Regions from separate parts of the Bradyrhizobium sp. USDA 4516 genome, predicted to be linked through region 1. Evidence: riboswitches for the same ligand, from Rfam matches in the RefSeq annotation. Region 1 holds a riboswitch; the other holds the start of a gene.

The links. A riboswitch is a leader RNA that binds a small molecule or an ion and turns the genes downstream of it on or off. The one in region 1 is predicted to bind glycine.
Region 2: another riboswitch for glycine. It lies ahead of ACVI1L_RS39370 (D-amino acid dehydrogenase); the one in region 1 lies ahead of ACVI1L_RS04610 (L-serine ammonia-lyase).

The regions. Positions count from the first base shown of each region.
Region 1 covers NZ_JBSRXT010000001.1:972,573-982,496, reverse strand. Annotated here, with positions in the region: gene ACVI1L_RS04610 (L-serine ammonia-lyase) at 1-1,406, opposite strand, end outside; glycine riboswitch at 1,522-1,607, opposite strand; gene ACVI1L_RS04605 (ABC transporter ATP-binding protein) at 2,231-3,025, shown strand; gene ACVI1L_RS04600 (ABC transporter ATP-binding protein) at 3,022-3,735, shown strand; gene ACVI1L_RS04595 (branched-chain amino acid ABC transporter permease) at 3,749-4,627, shown strand; gene ACVI1L_RS04590 (branched-chain amino acid ABC transporter permease) at 4,630-5,643, shown strand; gene ACVI1L_RS04585 (ABC transporter substrate-binding protein) at 5,663-6,883, shown strand; gene ACVI1L_RS04580 (GlxA family transcriptional regulator) at 6,887-7,558, opposite strand; gene ACVI1L_RS04575 (tautomerase family protein) at 7,934-8,392, shown strand; gene ACVI1L_RS04570 (DSD1 family PLP-dependent enzyme) at 8,395-9,546, shown strand; gene ACVI1L_RS04565 (DUF1330 domain-containing protein) at 9,588-9,896, shown strand; gene ACVI1L_RS04560 (glutathione S-transferase C-terminal domain-containing protein) at 9,918-9,924, shown strand, end outside.
Region 2 covers NZ_JBSRXT010000001.1:8,478,969-8,488,892, forward strand. Annotated here, with positions in the region: gene ACVI1L_RS39360 (ABC transporter substrate-binding protein) at 1-882, opposite strand, end outside; gene ACVI1L_RS39365 (M20/M25/M40 family metallo-hydrolase) at 1,148-2,278, shown strand; glycine riboswitch at 2,371-2,477, shown strand; glycine riboswitch at 2,481-2,595, shown strand; gene ACVI1L_RS39370 (D-amino acid dehydrogenase) at 2,661-4,019, shown strand; gene ACVI1L_RS39375 (ABC transporter permease) at 4,180-5,121, shown strand; gene ACVI1L_RS39380 (ABC transporter permease) at 5,125-6,012, shown strand; gene ACVI1L_RS39385 (ABC transporter ATP-binding protein) at 6,154-7,803, shown strand; gene ACVI1L_RS39390 (M81 family metallopeptidase) at 8,026-9,546, shown strand; gene ACVI1L_RS39395 (M20 aminoacylase family protein) at 9,553-9,924, shown strand, end outside.

The DNA.
Region 1 (9,924 bases):
GTCTCTCTGTACTTGTCGTGCATGTCGGCTCCGGTCTGACGCATCGTCTCGATGACATGATCAAGCGATACCTTGTGGGTGCCATCGCCGGCGAGAGCCAGCAGCGCTGCATTGATCGACTTGATTGCGCCGAATGCGTTGCGTTCGATGCACGGGATCTGAACGAGCCCTGCGACCGGGTCGCAGGTCATGCCGAGATGATGCTCCATTGCAATCTCAGCAGCATTTTCGATTTGTTCGTTGGTGCCACCTAGGGCGGCGGCAAGTCCTGCAGCCGCCATCGCGGCGGCCGAGCCGACCTCACCCTGACAACCAACTTCCGCGCCGGAGATGGAAGCGTTGTGTTTGATGATGCTGCCGATCGCGGTCGCAGTGAGAAGGAATCTGCGCATGCCATTCACATCGGATCCGTCGCAGAAGTCACGGTAATATCTGAGAACGGCGGGTAACACGCCGGCGGCGCCATTCGTCGGTGCCGTGACGACCCGACCACCGGAAGCGTTCTCCTCATTCACGGCAATGGCAAAGGCGGACACGTACTCGAACGCTTCGCTTGGGGAGCGTTGGTTGGCCAGCGCAGCAGACCGAAGTCTCTGAAACAGCTTCTTCGCTCGGCGCGGGACTTTCAAACTGCCGGGCAGGTCCCCATCTCGATCGAGGCCGCGATCGACACACGCCATCATCACTCGGATAAGGGTGTCTAGAAGTTCAACGATGGAAGGCTCGTCCCGGCGTGCCAGCTCGTTGACGAACGCAACGTCAGCTATGGTGCAGAAATTGGCGCGGCATATTGCCAGGAGCTCATCCGCCGACCGGAAATCGAAGCCGAATGCAAAGGTCTGCACCTTTGATGCGCCGCTGTCTCCGTCGCGTTCGACAAATCCCCCTCCAACGGAGTACCAGACCTCTGAGGCGATGATTTCGCGGCGTATATCGAAGGCTTGCAGCAACAGCGCATTGGGGTGACGGTCGTAGACCGTTTGCCTGTCAAAGACGATGTCGCGTGCTTCGATGAATTCGATTGCAGTATCATTGGGAAGAACAACGCTGCCACTCGATCGTATCTCGGCCAAGATCGAGTCGGTCTCATCCGGCTCCAGCTGGTCGGGCGAGTGTCCGGAGAGCCCGAGCAAAATCGCAGCGTCCGTTCGATGGCCTTTACCAGTCCAGGCCAGCGATCCGAAGGCGGTAACGGCTATTCTGCTGGTCCTTTGTTGCCGCTCTGCGCCTAGGCCTCTCACGAAAGAGGACGCGATCTTCATCGGTCCGATCGTATGTGAGGAAGACGGACCGACCCCAACCTTGAACAAGTCACCCAGCCCGATGGGCAACATGATTTGCTCGCCGCGTTGCGCAGCCCGCTCGAGCAGGGTGGTTATTGCTGTTGTTAACGCAGATACCGACATGAAGCACCTCTAGCCATCGATCAAATCGATCGAGCTGTTGAAGCGCCCCATCTGTCTTTTTGGCCTGAGAGTGTTATCCCTTCGGCGGATGCTGACCGCATCACTTTCCAGATGTAGATCCGACACGGTCCTTTTGCCTGAGAGTTTCCGGGGCGGTTGCTCCTTCGGCGCCGGGTATCCGGCCTCTCCCGTGGTCAGATAGACTTAGTTACTTCTCTAAAACTCCAAACACTGATGATTGAAAAATAGCTGCCGAGTGGGCTGTATCGCAGTCGCCTGGATCGAGCAAGGGCGCGCCGTTCTGTCGTCCGTGAAAACGGTTCACCGCTTGGTCGAATACTGTTCGTTTGCGTTCACCGTAGGCAAATACTTAGTTTGCCGAGCCTCTCATCGGTGAAGCAACACGTCAAGCGGCGGCGATGTTGCGCACGATGTTTGATTTCGTCCGGGCTTCGATGCGAATCCCGGTCCTCGTTATAGACCCGAAGAATTGTGAACTAGCAGGCTGCTCAATGACCTGCAGAACTGAGAGGGTTGAAACGTCGTGTGCGGCTGTCAATGATCATAATTTGCGATGTCTGCCCGCTTGCTCCGTGATGCTGCTTCAACTTGGCAGTCGCGGACGCCCGGTTCGTTTGCTCCGGGCAATGCGGTGCATGTCTGCAGAGCGTTTGGTTCAGTTCGGCGAGCGCTTTCCAGGCTGACGCGACTCTTCGCCGCCGTTTCACGGAACTGCTGATGATATGTCGCATCGAGATCGATAGGGGATTCGTGTGTTCGGGTTGAATAGCCGAGATGCCATCGCTGAAGTCGGGAAAGAAGAAGTGTCCCGATCAACGGACCAATCACGCTCCTCATTTCTCGCGGTTCGCGACGTCAGCGTCGTGTTCGGCGGCATCATCGCACTGAACGGCGTGTCGTTCGACATGCGCCATGGACAGATCCTCGGGCTGATCGGGCCGAACGGCGCCGGCAAGACGACGCTGTTCAATTGCCTGTCGCGGCTCTATCAGCCGTCGTCGGGCGACATCCTGATGGAAGGCAAGAGCATCCTGTCGCGCCCGCCGCACCGGATCGCCGAGATCGGCATCGGCCGCACCTTCCAGAACGTCGCGCTGTTCCCCAACCTGTCCGTGATCGACAATGTGCGCGTCGGCGCGCATGCGCGCACCTCGAGCGACATCGTCAGCGACTCGCTGCGCCTCGCCTGGGTCCGCCGCGGCGAGACCGACATGAACAAGAAGGTGCACGACATCCTTGGCTATCTCGATCTCGAGGACGTCGCCCACACCGTGGTCTCGGGACTTCCGTTCGGCACCCAGAAGCGCGTCGAACTGGCGCGCGCCCTGGCCGCGGATCCGAAGATCCTGCTGCTCGACGAGCCGGCCGGCGGCCTCAATCACGAAGAAGTCTATGTGCTCGGCGACCTGATCCGCAAAATCCGCGACGACCGCAAGATCACCGTGCTGCTGGTCGAGCATCACATGGGTCTCGTGATGTCGATCGCCGACCACGTCGTCGCGCTCAATTTCGGCCGCAAGCTTGCCGAAGGCACGCCGGCCCAGGTCCAGGCCGACCCTGATGTCATCAAGGCCTATCTGGGGAGCAAGGACCAATGACCACGATGCTCAACGTCAAGGACCTGCGCGCCTATTACGGCCAGGTTCAGGCCCTGCACGGCCTCTCCTTTTCGCTCAACGAGGGCTCGCTGACCACCCTGCTCGGCGCCAACGGCGCCGGCAAGACCACCACACTGCGGGCGATCTGCAACATGGTGCGCTCCACCGGCGCGATCGAGTTCGAGGGCAAGCCGATCGGCACGCGCTCGACCGAAAACGTGGTCCGCCTCGGCATCGCCCACGTGCCGCAGGGCCGCGGCACCTTCACCAACATGACGGTGGAGGAAAACCTGCAGCTCGGCGCCATCAGCCGCCCGGACAAGAAGGCGATCGGCGCCGACATCGAACGGATGTACGAGCATTTCCCGGTGCTGAAGCAGCGCTACACCCAGCAGGCCGGCACGCTGTCCGGCGGCGAGCAGCAGATGCTCGCGGTGGCGCGCGCGCTGATGCTGCGGCCGCGCCTGATGCTGCTCGACGAGCCGTCGTTCGGCCTCGCGCCGCTGATCGTGCGCGACCTGTTCCGCATCCTCGGCAAGATCAATCGCGAGGAAAAGGTGACCATCCTGGTGGTCGAGCAGAATGCGCAGCTCGCGCTTGAGCTCGCCGACCAGGCCTACGTGATCGAAACCGGACGGATCGTGATGTCGGGCAATGCCAAGGACATCGCGAACAACGAAGACGTCCGCAAATCCTATCTCGGCTACTGAGGGAGCTGGCACAATGGAGCTTTTTGCCAACCAGGTCCTGGCCGGCATCGCCACCGGCGCGATCTATGCCTGCATGGCGCTCGCGGTGGTCATGATCTACCAGGCCATCGACCATCTGAATTTCGCCCAGGGCGAAATGGCGATGTTCTCGACCTTCGTGTCCTGGCAGCTGATGCAATGGGGCGTGCCGTATTGGGGCGCCTTCGTGCTCACCGTCGCCTTTTCGTTCGCCGCCGGCATCGTCATCGAGCGGTTGCTGTTCAAGCCGCTGGCGAAGGCGCCGATCCTGACCAACGTCGCCGGCTTCATCGCGCTCTACGCGATCATCAACTCGGTCGCCGGCCTGATCTGGGACTTCACCATCAAGCAGTATCCGACGCCGTTCGGTTCCTCACCGTTCCTCGGCAGCCAGCTGATCTCGACCCATCAGGCCGGCATGATCGGCATCACGCTGTTGATGCTGCTCCTGCTGTTCTTCTTCTTCCGCTTCACCCGGGTCGGTCTTGCGATGCGCGCCGCCGCATCGCTGCCGGAATCGGCCCGGCTGGTCGGCATCAACACCTCGTGGATGATCGCGCTGGGCTGGGGCATGGCCGCCTCGATCGGCTCGATCGCCGGCATGATGATCGCACCTGTGGTGTTCCTCGAGCCTAACATGATGCTCGGCGTGCTGATCTATGGATTTGCCGCAGCCGTGCTCGGCGGCCTGTCGAGCCCGTTCGGCGCCGTCATGGGTGGCTTCCTGGTCGGCGTCTTCGAGAACCTCGTCGGCACCTACATCCCCGGCGTCGGCAATGAACTGAAACTTCCGATCGCGCTTGCGCTGATCATCGTCGTCCTGGTCGTGAAACCGGCAGGCCTGTTCGGCCGCGCCATCGTGAAGCGAGTTTGATCATGAGCGCCGCTGAAGAAGTCGAAGTCGTCACCGAAGGCCAGGCCGTCGAGGCCGTTCCCAAGCGCGCCATGACGCTGGGCTACGGCACCTCGCTCGTCGTGCTCGCCGCGCTGATCCTGATCCCGCTGTTCGTCAAGAACTTCATCATCTTCCAGATGACGATGCTTCTGATCTACGGCCTTGCGGTGCTGGCGCTCAACATCCTGACCGGCGGCTCCGGCCAGTTCTCGCTCGGCCAGAGCGCGTTCTACGCCGTCGGCGCCTACACCTCGGCGATCCTGATGGAGCATGCGGGCATGAACTATGCCCTCACGCTGCCGATCGCCGGCATCGTCTGCTTCGGCTTCGGCTTCCTGTTCGGCCAGCCGGCGCTGCGGCTTTCCGGCGTCTATCTGGCGCTCGCGACCTTTGCGCTCGCCACCGCGATGCCGCAGCTTCTGAAGCTGGGCTATTTCGAGCACTGGACCGGCGGCGTGCAGGGTCTCGTGGTCACCAAGCCGGATGCGCCGTTCGGCCTGCCGATGGGGCAGGACATGTGGCTGTATTACTTCACGCTGGTGGTCACGATCGCGATCTATATCGCTTCGGTGAACCTGCTGCGCTCGCGCTCCGGCCGCGCCTTCATGGCGATCCGCGACAACGAGATCGCGGCCTCCGCGATGGGCGTCGACGTCGCGCTGTACAAGACGCTGGCGTTCGGCGTCTCGGCCGGCATCACCGGCGTTGCCGGCGGTCTCGGTGCCATCGCGGTGCAGTTCGTGGCGCCCGACGGCTACACCATCCAGCTCGCGATCTCGCTGTTCCTCGGCATGGTGGTCGGTGGCGTCGGCTGGCTGCCCGGCTCGATCGTGGGCTCTGCCTTCATCATCTTCGTGCCCAACATCGCCGAAGGTATTTCGAAGGGCCTTTCGGGCGCCGTGTTCGGCGTGCTGCTGTTCCTGTTCGTATTCCTGGCGCCGAACGGCACACGCGACTTGCTCAATATGATCCGAAGATCTGTTGGGGAAAAATGATGAGACTGGAGGAGAAAACATGCATTTGAAGTTTCAACGGAGCATTTGGATCGGGCTTGTCATCGCTCTAGGCGCATCTAACGCGTCAGCTCAAAAAAGCTACGATGCCGGCGCAACCGATACAGAGATCAAGGTCGGCAACATCATGCCGTATTCGGGGCCCGCATCGGCCTTTGGCGTGATCGGCAAAACTGAAGAGGCTTATTTCAACAAGATCAATGCTGAGGGGGGAATCAATGGTCGCAAGATCAATTTCATCTCCTATGACGATGGCTACAGCCCGCCCAAAGCTGTGGAGCAGGCAAGGAAGCTCGTCGAGAACGATGAGGTGCTCCTAATCTTCAATCCCCTAGGTACGGCATCGAACTCGGCGATCCAGAAGTTCATGAACGCCAAGAAAGTTCCGCAGCTGTTCGTCGCCACCGGCGCAACGAAGTGGAACGACCCTGCGGGCTTCCCCTGGACCATGGGCTGGCATCCCTCCTATCAGAGCGAAGCCCGCGTTTACGCGAAGTATTTGCTGAAGAACAAGCCCGACGCCAAAATCGGCGTACTGTATCAGAACGATGATTTCGGCAAGGACCTCCTAAGGTGGCTGAAGGATGGACTCGGAGCGAAGTCATCGATGATTATCGCTGAATCAAGCTACGAAATTACAGAGCCTACGATCGATAGCCATATCGTCAAACTGAAGGCATCCGGGGCCGATGTGCTCTTGTCATTCACCACGCCCAAGTTTGCAGCGCAGGCGATCAAGAAACTTGCCGAGATCAATTGGAAGCCAGTTCATATCGTCGCGAACGTTTCGAATTCGGTCGGAGGTGTTATTCAGCCCGCAGGTGTTGAGAATGCGCAAGGGGTTCTCTCCGCCGCCTATCTTAAGGATGGCAGCGATCCGCAATGGCGTGACGATCCGGGGATGAGCAGATTCGTTGCCTTCTTGAAGGATTACTATCCGTCGGGAAACAAGCTCGACAACAATGTCGTGTATGGCTACGCCGTAGCACAGACGCTCGTTAAAGTGTTGCAGATGTGTGGGAACAACCTTACTCGGGAAAATGTAATGAAGCAGGCCGCAAGCCTCCGAGACTTTATCCCAGACGCACTGTTGCCTGGAATCAAGATCAACACGTCATCGACCGATTTCGCCCCGATCAAGCAACTGCAGATAATTCGGTTCGAGGGCGACAGATGGGTCCTGTTCGGCGACACCCTGAGCGGCAGTGCCGACGAGAAATAGCGGTTATGCTCGAAACAGGCTCGGCGATCTTCCCGTGTGGCGGCGGATCAGGCGATAGAGCGCCGAGCTATCCTCGAATCCAACTCGCTCAGCAACACTTTCCAGCGATAAGCGCGTCGTCTGCAGCAGGTGAAGCGCCGCATCGACACGGATTTTCTGCGCGAACTTCATCGGCGACATTCCCGTTGCGAGAGCTAACCGGCGGTTCAGCGTGCGGGTCGTGGTGCCCGTTTGCAGGGCCAGGTCCTGGAGTGTGAAAGGCATCGCCAAGCGGCGACGCACATAGGCGTCGACCTTGCGCGCAATTGGATCCTGAGCGGCCAGAAAGGCCGGGATGACGTAGCGCGCCTGTGATGCGCGTTGATCGACGACGATATGCCGCGCCGCGTCCTCCGCAAGAGCGGGGCCGGCGAAACGCGAGACGAGACCAAACATCAGGTCGATGTGAGCGAAAGCTGCGCCGGACGTCCACACCCGGGTATCTTCCGTCAGCATAGAGTCGGAATCAGCAAGGCTTTTCGGAAAGAGCGATTTCAACTTTGGTGTCAGCCACCAGGTCGTCGTGCAACGCCTGCCGTCGAGCAGTCCTGCCTGGCCCAGCAGAAAAAACCCCGGTACAAGATGCTGCAACCGTCGTGCCGCCTCGCCACGCAGCGCGCAGCCAATTTGCTGCATGGGTGGCATCCGGCGCGGCAATCCTCTCATCCACTGCGGCGTCGGTTCCGGCGCCGATGCCCAGCACGATAACGAGGTCTCTGGGTTTTGACCTGCGTAGGGATTGTGCGGGCAAGCTCACGCCACCCCGTAGCTTGGCAACCGAGCCATCGCTGACAACCGCACGCCACTCAAAGACCGGCTCGTCAGCTAGCCGATTGACCGTATCCAGTACGTCGAGCGTGACCCCGAGTGCCGCCGGACTGGAGCCTTCCAGGATCAGGATATCAATTCTGACCATTTGGCAAAACCTGCATGATTATTGTCAGATGTGCCACTGTAAAACGAACGCCGCGTTTTGCAAGATCAACCATCAGCTACTAATGGGAGATCCATATGCCTCTTCTGTATGTCACGCTTACGCCGGGTGTTTTCAACGCCGCTGCTAAGCAGAAACTGGTCAAGGCCCTGACCGAGGCGGCTTTCATCGCCGAGTCGGTGCCCGACCTACCTGCTTCTCGTGCCAGGGGCATGATCCTGTTGCAGGAGCTGCCAGCGGGACAGTTCTACTCAAACAGCGAGCCGGCCGATGGAAAGCTTGGAGGCGTCTTCATCAACTACCAGCTTCCTGCCGGCGTGCTCGACGGGGCACGGAAGACGAAATTCGCTCAAGCTCTCAACGACGCGGTGGATATAGCTCTGGGCAAGGACAGACCTTATCCCGTCTTCACATCGGCGGTTATTCACGAGGTGACGGAAGGGCAGTGGGCGCAGAACGGCAAGATCCTCCGCTTGCCTGACAACGTATCGATCACCAAATTCGAGCATCTGGTCAGCATGATCGAGGGAGCTTAGTCATGACGAACGGCTCGACGGCCATGGATCAGGCGAAAGCCCTAATTGGTCGCGTTGGCTCGCGCTATCAATTGCCGACGCCCGCTCTCATCGTTGACGTCGAGGCGCTCGAACATAACATTGAGCGCATGGCACAGCGGGCCAAGAAAGCGGGGCTGGCGCTCAGGCCGCATTCGAAAACCCACAAGTCGGCAGCGATCGCGCGACTCCAAATCGCTGCCGGCGCGATGGGCGTCTGCTGTGCAAAGCTGGGTGAGGCCGAAGCATTGGCGAATGCGGGTCTTCGCAAATTGCTCGTCACATCGCCAGTGGTGGGTGCCGATACGACCGATCGTGCCATTGCGCTCGCAGGGACAGATGCGGACCTCATGCTCGTGGTCGATCACGAGCAGCAGGTTGAAGCTCTGGGGTCGGCCGCAGCCAAGGCCGACCGAACCTTGTCCGTGCTGATCGACGTCGACGTTGCGATGGCGCGCACAGGGGTCGCGACGCCCCCTGCGGCTATAGCGCTCGCGGGGAAGATCGCTAGCTACCCATCGCTTCGGTTGGTGGGCGTGCAAGGATACGGCGGCATCTGGCAGCATATCGTTGGCGAAGGGGAGCGGCGAAAAGCCGTGGCGACCGGTATGGATCGTCTCAGTGCGATTGTCTACGAGCTGCGGGAATTGGGGTATCGCGTCCCGCTCGTAACTGGTGGTGGCACGGGGACGTTTGCGGCCGACGCCGCGTTAAAAGTACTGAACGATGTCCAGCCGGGGTCATATATCTTTATGGACAATCAGTATCGCGACGCGCTCGGCCAGGATGACGATGGCGGATTCAAGCAGAGCCTGTTCGTACAAGGGCGTGTCGTCAGCATCAATGCGGAGAAGTGGGTCACCGTCGATGCCGGCCTCAAGGCCTTTGCGACCGATGGCCCGGTTCCCCGTGTCGCTGATCAGCGTTTCGCGAATGATGGCTATTTCTACTATGGAGACGAACACGGTGGAGTAATGCGTCCTGTCGGAGGAAATGGGATCGAGCTCGGAGAGCGGATCGAGCTCACCCCACCCCATTGCGATCCGACGGTCGACCGGTACTCGGTCTATCACTTCGTCCGTGGCGATACGCTTGTAGATATCGTTGACATCGAGGCTGCGCGCCGATCGCAGTAGTCGCGCGTTTTCAATTGTTAGCTGGTTACAAGGAGCAGGCGATGCCTAAGGGTTACTGGATAGCGCAGCTTCAGGTGAAGGATGAAACTGCCTACGATGAGTATCGCCGGCGGAACCTCGTGGCATTCGCCAAGTTCGGCGCCAAATTTGTCGTCAGGGGTGGGTCCTTCGAACGCGTGATGGGGGTGGGGCGCCAGCACAACGTGGTCATAGAATTTCCTAGTCACGAAGCCGCGCTCGCCTGCTATCTATCGCCCGAATATCAGGACGCTCTGCCATATCTGAAGAATGGGTGCGACGCCGATTTCCTCATCATTGCTGGCTATGAAGGAGCTCAGCCCGGTCGTTGATACAAACTCAAAGCTACATCGATGAAGT
Region 2 (9,924 bases), 7.5 Mb from region 1:
GAGGGTCTGGAAGCCGAACTTGTTGAGGACGTCGATCTTGAGATCCGGATTGGCTTCGAGCACCGGCAGCATGTCGAACGGAAGGTTCTCCATGAAATCGATGTCGCCGGATTGCAACGCGTTCACCGCGGTCTGCGCATCGGCCATCGTGACCCACTCGACACGGTCGACCTTGACCACCTTGCCGCCCGCGGTCCAACTCGCAGGCTCCTTGCGCGGCACGTAGTCCTTGTTCTTCTCATAGACCGCCTTCACGCCCGGCTGGAATTCCGCCTGCACGAATTTGAACGGTCCGGAGCCGATCTGTTCCGGGATCGGCTTGTCCGGCGGCGTCTCGGCCAGACGCTTCGGCATCATGAACGGCACGCGCGATGACGGCTTGCCGATCGATTCCAGCACGAGGCCGTAGGGTTCCTTCAGCTTCAGCGTGATGGTCTTGGCGTCGGTCGCCTCCAGGCTCGCGACGAAGTCCATCAGCTTCTGGCCCATGCCGTCGACCTTGCCCCAACGCTGCAGCGAGGCGACGCAGTCTTCCGCGGTGACCGGCGCGCCGTCGTGCCACTTCAGACCGTCGCGCAGCGTGAACGTGTAGGTCAGCTTGTCGTCGGAAACCTTCCAGTCCGCCATCTGCGGCTGGATCTTGAAATTGGAATCCGTCGCCAGCAGCGTGTCATAGATCATGTAGCCATGATCGCGGGTGATGTAGGCCGTGGTCATGATCGGATCGATGACGCGCAGATCCGAGTGCATCACCGCGGTGATGGTCTTGCCCGCGGCCATCGCCTGCGGCGCGAATGACAATTCCTGCGGCGCGAACGACAGCGCGAGCGCCGTCAACGCGGCCGCTAGCGTGCGGTGTTTCCAACGCGAGATAGGGAACATGCAATCTCTCCTGACGTGTAACTGGTCAAAGCCGGCTTATTCGTTATGCATGTGGTTCGTTATTTAGGCGAACTAACATGCTGTATGGCTTGTGAAATTGAGACTTGCACCAAGCGCCAAGCGCGTCAATCGGTTTCAGGTCGCATCGGACGTACACAAACGAATGAGGCCGCGCGCCAGATTTTGGCTTTACAAAATCGTCGGCTGAGATTTTCGTAACGCGCGCGCGATGCCGGCGCCGTCAGAACAACAAGAGAGAACAACGATGAACCCCGCCAATCTCCCCTTTGATTCCGAAACGATGCTGCAGGGCCTGCGCAGCTGGGTGGAATGCGAAAGCCCGACCTGGGACGCCGCCGCGGTCGAACGCATGCTCGATCTCGCCGCCCGCGAGATGGCGATCATGGGTGCGACGATCGAGCGCATCGCCGGACGCCAGGGCTTCGCGGGCTGCGTCCGCGCCCGTTTCCCCCATCCGAAACAAGGCCAGCCCGGCATCCTGATCGCCGGCCATCTGGACACCGTTCACCCCGTCGGCACGATCGAGAAGCTGAAGTGGCGGCGCGAAGGCAACAAGTGCTTCGGGCCGGGCATCTTCGACATGAAGGGCGGCAACTACCTGTCGATCGAGGCGATCAGGCAATTGGCGCGCGCCTCCTTTACGACTCCGCTGCCGATCACCGTGCTGTTCACCCCCGACGAAGAGGTCGGCACGCCGTCGACGCGCGACATCATCGAGGCGGAAGCCGCGCGCAACAAATATGTGCTGGTGCCGGAGCCCGGCCGTCCGAACAACGGCGTCGTCACCGGCCGCTATGCGATCGCGCGCTTCAACCTGGAAGCCACCGGCAAGCCCAGCCATGCCGGCGCAACGCTGTCTTCCGGCCGCTCCGCGATCCGCGAGATGGCGCGGCAGATCATCGCCATCGACGGCATGACCACCGAGGACTGCACGTTCTCGGTCGGCATCGTGCATGGCGGCCAGTGGGTCAATTGCGTCGCGACGACCTGCACCGGCGAAGCGCTCAGCATGGCCAAGCGCCAGGCCGATCTCGACCGTGGCGTCGAGCGCATGCTGGCACTGTCGGGCACCGCCAACGACGTGACCTTCAAGGTGACGCGCGGCGTCACCCGCCCGGTGTGGGAGCCCGATGCGGGCACCATGGCGCTCTATGAAAAGGCAAAAGGCCTTGCTGCAGCGATGGGTCTCGATCTGCCGCACGGCAGCGCCGGCGGCGGCTCGGACGGCAACTTCACCGGCGCGATGGGCATCCCCACGCTCGACGGCCTCGGCGTTCGCGGCGCCGATGCACATACGCTCAACGAGCACATCGAGGTCGACAGCCTCGCCGAACGCGGCCGCCTGATGGCGGCACTGCTGGCGACGCTGGACTGACATCGATTTGCACTGCACAACACGTTGGCACTGCCGGATCGAAATTTAGCCTTGTCCATTTTTGAGGCTTCGCCTACGGTCCGGCCGTCCAACGCGACGATGCGGGAGAGATCGAAGCGACAACATTCGTGTTGTTGCCTTTGGCGCCGACGGAGCAACCGCCCCGGAAACTCTCAGGCAAAAGGACTGTATCGTCAGGACGATCTGGAGAGAGACGAACATGGCCGCACATCAAGGGCCATGACGTCCACCGAAGGGGATAGTTCGCTTCTGGCCCCGGCCCGATGCGGATCAAGCTCTCAGGTACCGTGACAGATGGGGCGCCGATGCCGGTTTCACCGGCGGTTCGGCGACTCTAACCCACGGGAGCCTGACAACTATCATGCCACACATCGCGATCATCGGCGCCGGCATCACCGGCGTAACGACGGCCTATGCCCTGCTTGAACGCGGCTACAAGGTGACTGTCCTCGACAGGCATCGCTACGCCGCGATGGAAACCTCGTTCGCCAATGGCGGACAACTCTCCGCCAGCAACGCCGAGGTGTGGAACAGCGCCGCGACCATCCTCAAGGGGCTGCGCTGGATGCTGAGAAGCGACGCGCCGCTGCTGATGAACCCGAAGCCGAGCTGGCACAAATATTCCTGGATCGGCGAGTTCGTAGGCCACATCACGCGCTATCGCGGCAACACCATCGAGACCACGAAGCTCGCCATCGAAGCGCGCAAGCATCTGTTCTCGATCGCAGAGCGCGAAAACATCGCCTTCGATCTCGAACGCCGCGGCATCCTGCACGTCTATCACGACAGGGCCGGCTTCGAAGCCGGCCTCAAGGTCAACACGCTGCTGCAGCAAGGCGGGCTCGACCGCCGGCCGGTGACCCCGGACGAGATCCGCGTCATCGAACCCGCGCTGCAGACAACCTGCTATGGCGGCTTCTTCACGCCGTCGGACGCGATCGGCGATATTCACAAATTCGCGCGTGGGCTTGCCGACGCCTGCATCCGCCGTGGCGCGAGCTTCGTCCATGAAGCCGACGTCGACACGATCGCACACGGCGATGACGGCTTCCGCATCGGCTGGAACGAAGCTGCTTCACATGATGCTGCGGTCGCGACGCGCCAGCAGCTACAGGCGGACGGGATCGTGATTTGCGCCGGCGTGGCGAGCCGCCACTTCGCCAGCCTGCTCAACGACCGCGTCAATGTCTATCCGGTGAAGGGCTATTCGATCACGGTGCAACTCGATGCGCCGCAAAGCCGGAATGCGGCCCCAACCGTCAGCCTGCTCGATGAAGCTGCGAAGATCGTCACCAGCCGGCTCGGCGCCGACCGCTTCCGCGTCGCCGGCACCGCCGAGTTCAACGGCTTCAACCGCGACATTCGCGCCGACCGCATTCAACCGCTGGTGGACTGGGTGCGGCATCATTTCCCGGAGATCGACACGTCGAAAGTCGTGCCATGGGCGGGCCTGCGCCCGATGATGCCGAACATGATGCCGGTGGTTCGCGCCGGACGGATTCCGGGCGTGTTCTACAATACGGGCCACGGTCATCTCGGCTGGACACTGTCGGCGGCAACGGCGCAGATGGTGGCCCAGGCGATCGACGATTGGCGCGACCTCGACACGCCGCCGATGGCGCCGACGTTCGGTGCCGGGCTCGACGTGCCCGCCGACGCGCGCAAAGCTGAAATCAATCCACCTTCCAGTGGACTGCTTCAAACTTCACCGGAGGAATAATCGCGGCCAACAGGACTGATTAGCTGCACCGCAAAATCCGCAGCACCGATGGCATGGGACTTGCTCAAGTTCTACCGTGAGTCTGCTACCATCTGTGCTACGGTCTGGTGTGCAACGGTCCCGCTGGGGACTTCATCGACCACAACCCAACGGATCAAATTTGCTCGGATATCTGCTTCGCCGCATCCTCGCCGCCATTCCCGTGATGGGCGTGGTGGCTCTGTTCGTGTTCCTGTTGCTGCGGCTGACGCCGGGCGACCCGGCCGCCATCCTCGCCGGCGACAACGCGACTCCCGAACAGCTCGAACGCATTCGGACCTCGCTTGGTCTGAACGAGCCGATCTACATCCAGTTCTACACCTGGATCGCCAAGTTGCTGCACGGCGACCTCGGCGTCTCCCTGATCTCGAACAAGCCGATCCTCGAAATGATCGTCCCGCGCCTCGAGCCCTCGATCTCGGTCGCGCTGGCCACCATCATCCTCTCGATCCTGGTGGCGGTGCCGCTCGGCGTGATCGCGGCGTGGAAGCACGGCACCTGGATCGACCGCTTCGTGATGGGGCTTTCCGTGCTCGGCTTCTCGGTGCCGGTGTTCGTCATCGGCTATGTGCTGATCCAGATCTTTGCGATCGATCTGCGCTGGGTTCCGGTACAGGGCTTCAAGAGCATCTCGGCCGGCTTCGGTCCGTTCTTCCAGCGCCTCATCCTGCCGACCTGCACACTCTCCTTCATCTATGTCGCGCTGATCGCACGCATGACGCGGGCCTCGATGCTCGATGTGCTCGGCGAGGATTACGTGCGCACGGCGCGGGCCAAGGGCATCGGCGAGACCGGCGTGCTGCTGCGCCATGCGCTGCGCAACGCCGCCGTGCCGGTCATCACGGTGATCGGTTCCGGCTTCGCGCTCTTGATCTCCGGCGTCGTCGTCACCGAGAGCGTGTTCAATCTGCCCGGCATCGGCCGCCTCACCGTCGATGCGGTGCTGGCGCGCGACTATCCGGTGATCCAGGCGATGATCCTGTTGACGTCAGGTATCTACGTCGCGGTCAATCTGTTGATCGACCTCGCCTACACCCTGCTCGATCCTCGTATCCGGTACTGAGCAATGGCGATCGAAACCCTTCCCGAATCCTCGCTTCCCGTCACCCGGCCGTTCCGCGTCAAGTTCGGCTTCCTGACGTCGACGCCGATCATCGCGGTTGCGACGATCAGCCTCGCCCTCATCATCCTGATGGCGATCTTCGCACCGCTGCTTGCGCCGCATGATCCTCTGCTGCTGACGCCGTCGCAGCGGCTGAAGCCGTCGAGCGCGCAATATCTGCTCGGCACCGACGCCTATGGCCGCGACCTGTTGTCGCGCATCATCTACGGCGCACGGATCTCGCTGGTGATCGGGCTCGGCGCCGCCGTCTGCTCGATCGCCATCGGTCTTCTGATCGGCCTCGTCGCCGGCTTCTTCCGCTGGGTCGATGCGGTGCTGATGCGCGTGATGGACGGCCTGATGGCGATCCCCGCCATCCTGCTCGCGATCGCCGTGGTGTCGCTGTCGGGCGCCAGCATCTGGACCGTGATGGTCGCGATCACCATCCCCGAGATCCCGCGCGTGGCGCGGCTGGTGCGCTCAGTGGTGCTGACCGCACGCGAGGAGCCTTATGTCGAGGCCGCGATTTCGCTCGGCAGCAGCCTGCCGAAGATCATGTGGCGGCATTTGATGCCGAACACGATCGCGCCGCTGATCGTGCAAGGCACCTATGTCTGCGCGTCCGCGATCTTGACCGAGGCGATCCTGTCGTTCCTCGGCGCCGGCATCTCGCCGGAAACGCCGACATGGGGCAACATCATGGCCGAGGGCCGCGCCTATTTCCAGGTCAAGCCGTCGCTGATCTTCTGGCCGGGGCTGCTGCTCTCGATCGCCATTCTCAGCGTCAACCTGATCGGCGACGCCGCCCGCGACGCGCTCGATCCCCGCATGAAGCAGCGTGAGGGCAAGTGACGGCTTCAGCTCTTCTGAAGCCGTCATTCCGGGGCGATGCGAAGCATCGAACCCGGAATCTCGAGATTCCGGGTCTGGTGCTGGCGCACCATCCCGGAATGACAGTGGGTAAATTCCTTCGCAGCGCCAAGAGACCCTGACATGACCAACGTCGTCCTCGACATCAGCAATCTCGTCGTCGGCCTCGGCCGCAAGGCGGATGCGCATCGCATCATCGACGACCTCTCGCTGCAGGTACGTGAAAGCGAGACGCTGTGCCTGGTCGGCGAAAGCGGCTCGGGCAAGTCGGTGACATCGCTCACCGTGATGGGCCTGCAGCAGAAGGGCACGCTGGTGCCGTCTGGCGGCAGCGTCAAACTGGTCGGCGAGGAACTGCTCACCGCCAGCGACCGGCGGCTGCGGCAACTCCGCGCCACGCGGATGGCGATGATCTTCCAGGAGCCGATGACCGCGCTCAATCCCGTGGTGCCGGTAGGCCGCCAGATCGACGAGGTGCTGCGCGCCCACACAGATCTCGATGCCCGCGCACGGCGCCAGAGGATTTTGGCGATGATGGAGCATGTGCGGCTGCCGGACGTGGAGCGCATCTTCTCCTCCTACCCGCACCGCCTGTCGGGCGGCCAGCGCCAGCGCATCATGATCGCGATGGCGCTGGTGCTGGAGCCGAAGCTCCTGATCGCGGACGAGCCGACCACCGCGCTCGACGTCACCACCCAGAAGCAGATCCTCACCTTGATCCGCGACCTGCAACGCGATCACGGCACCGCGGTTCTGTTTATCACCCACGACATGGGCGTGGTGGCCGAGATCGCCGACCGCGTCGCGGTGATGCGGCACGGCCGCCTGGTCGAAACCGGCCCGCTGCAGGACGTGCTGCGCAATCCGAAGATGGAGTACACCCGCAACCTCTTGTCCTCGGTGCCGAGCCTGGTGCCGCGCGCGCCGCGCCCGGAGACGACCGAGCCCGTGGTGCTGGAAGCCAACGAGCTCAGCAAGGTCTACCGGGAGCGGTCGCTGTACGGCAAAGCCCGCGAGGTCGCCGCCGCCAGCAACGTCACGCTCACTCTGCGCAAGGGCCGCACGCTCGGCATCGTCGGCGAAAGCGGTTCCGGCAAGTCGACGGTGGCGCGCTGCATCGTCCGCCTGATCGATCCGACCTCGGGCGGGGTACGCCTCGCCGGCCGCGAGATCTCCGACCTGTCGCGCCGGCTGTTGCAGCCGCATCGCCAGAAGATCCAGATCATCTTCCAGGATCCCTACCGCTCGCTCAATCCGCGCGTCACTGTCGGCGAGAGCATCGCGGAAGGCCCGGTCAATTATGGCATGCCGCGCAAGGACGCGCTGGCGCGGGCGCGCGAGCTGCTCGAGCTCGTCCATCTGCCGCCCGACGCGATCTCGCGCTATCCGCACCAGTTCTCCGGCGGCCAGCGCCAGCGCATCGCGATCGCGCGCGCGCTGGCGCTCGATCCCGACGTGCTCGTCGCGGATGAGGCGGTGTCCGCGCTCGACGTCTCGGTGCAGGCGCAGGTTCTGGATCTGCTTGACGAAATCCAGCGCCGGCTGGGCATCGCGCTGCTGTTCATCACGCATGATTTGCGCGTCGCCGCACAAATCTGCGACGACGTCGCCGTGATGCAGCATGGCCGCGTCGTGGAACAGGGACCGGCCGCCGAGGTGCTGACCAATCCGCAGCAGGCCTATACCCGCGCGCTGCTCGATGCGGCGCCCGGACGCGATTGGGACTTCGCCAACTTCCGCCCCGTTTCGGAAGGCATTGTGGCGACGGCCTAGGTCTTTAGCCTCAAGCCTTTCCGCCCACAGGGCATGCAAATCCGCTGGTGCTCCCCGGCTTGCGCTGGGCGCGACGACACGCTTAACGTCGCGCGCTAGAGCGTGGCCCTGAAGGTGGACGCCGGTCTTCCCCGGAGATCACGCTCCAACCAAACAGATGAGATCATGACGCGCGTCGTTATGATCGCATCATGATCGAAGAAACGTATCGAGACCGACTTGATGACCCGCATTGCCGTTGGCGGCTTCCTGCACGAGACCAATACCTTCGCACCGACGAAGGCAACCTATGACGATTTCGTGCATGGCGGCGGCTGGCCGTCGATGAGGCATGGCGCCGACGTGCTCAAGGTCATGCGCAAGATCAATGTCGGCCTCGCCGGCTTTGTCGAGGCGGCGGAAGCCAATGGCTGGGAGCTGGTGCCGACGATCTTCGCCGCGGCGAGCCCGTCGGCGCATGTCAGCAAGGATGCGTTCGAGCGGATCGTGACGGAAATGGTCGACGGCATCGCCGCGGCCGGACCGATCGATGCCGTCTATCTCGACCTGCACGGCGCCATGGTCACCGAGCATTATGACGACGGTGAAGGCGAAACGCTGGCCCGCGTGCGCAAGGCGATCGGCAACGAGCTGCCGCTGGTGGCGAGCCTCGATCTGCATGCGAATGTCTCGCCAAAGATGATCGAGCATGCCGATGCGCTGATTGCCTACCGCACCTATCCGCATGTCGACATGGCCGAAACCGGCCGCGCCTGCGCCCGGCATCTGGCGCTGATGGTCAAGTCCAGGCAGCGCTTCGCAAAGGCGTTCCGGCAATTGCCGTTCCTGATCCCGATCAGCTGGCAATGCACCAACGACCAGCCGACCAAGGGCATCTATCAGAAGCTCGCCGCCCTCGAGAGCGACGCGGTGCCGACGCTGTCGTTTGCGCCGGGCTTCCCGGCCGCCGATTTCAGGGATTGCGGGCCGAGCGTATTCGCTTACGGCCGGACCCAGGCCGATGCGGATGCCGCCGCCGACAAGGTCGTCGCCCTGGTCGAGAGCCATGAGGATGATTTCGACGGCCGGATCTATTCGCCCGACGAAGGCGTGCGGCTGGCGATGGAACTGGCGAAATCGGCCAGCAAGCCGATTATCATCGCCGACACCCAGGACAATCCCGGCGCCGGCGGCGATTCCGACACCACCGGCATGCTGCGCGCACTGGTGCGCAACAGGGCGAGTGCCGCAACCGGCGTGATCTACGACCCGCAATCCGCGAAGGCCGCGCACACCGCCGGTGTCGGGGCATCAGTCACGCTCGAGCTCGGCGGCAAGTCCGGCATTCCCGGCGACGCGCCATACCGGGAGACTTTTGTCGTCGAGCAGCTCTCGGATGGAAAATTCGTGGCTCCCGGTCCCTATTTCGGCGGCCGCGACATGGACATGGGCCCCTCGGCCTGCCTGCGGGTCGGCGACGTCCGCGTCGTGGTCGGCTCCTACAAGGCCCAGCTTGCCGACCAGGCGATGTACCGCTATGTCGGCATCGAGCCGACGGCACAGAAGATTTTGGTCAACAAGAGCTCGGTGCACTTCCGTGCCGATTTCGAGCCGATCGCCGAGAAGCTCTTGATCTGCGCCGCTCCCGGCGCGATGCCCGCCGATACCGCCACGCTGCCGTGGAAACATTTGCGTCCCGGCATTCGTATCAAGCCGAACGGCCCTACTTTCACACCCACCTCCCCATCACGCACAAACGGATAGAGAGCCATGCCGACCATTGAGCGCATCGACAGTTTTGCCGACGAACTCACCGCGATCAGACGGGATCTGCATGCGCATCCCGAGATCGGCTTCGAGGAGGTCCGCACCTCGGGCATCGTCGCCGACAAGCTGACGAGCTGGGGCATCGAGGTGCATCGCGGCCTCGGCGGCACCGGCGTGGTCGGTGTGCTCAAGGGCAAGGGCAACAGCACCAAGAAGATCGGCCTGCGCGCCGACATGGACGCGCTGCCGATGGAGGAGAACACCAATCTGAAGTGGCGTTCGACCATCCCCGGCCGCTTCCACGGCTGCGGCCATGACGGCCACACCACGATGCTGCTCGGCTCGGCGCGCTATCTCGCCGAGACCCGCAATTTC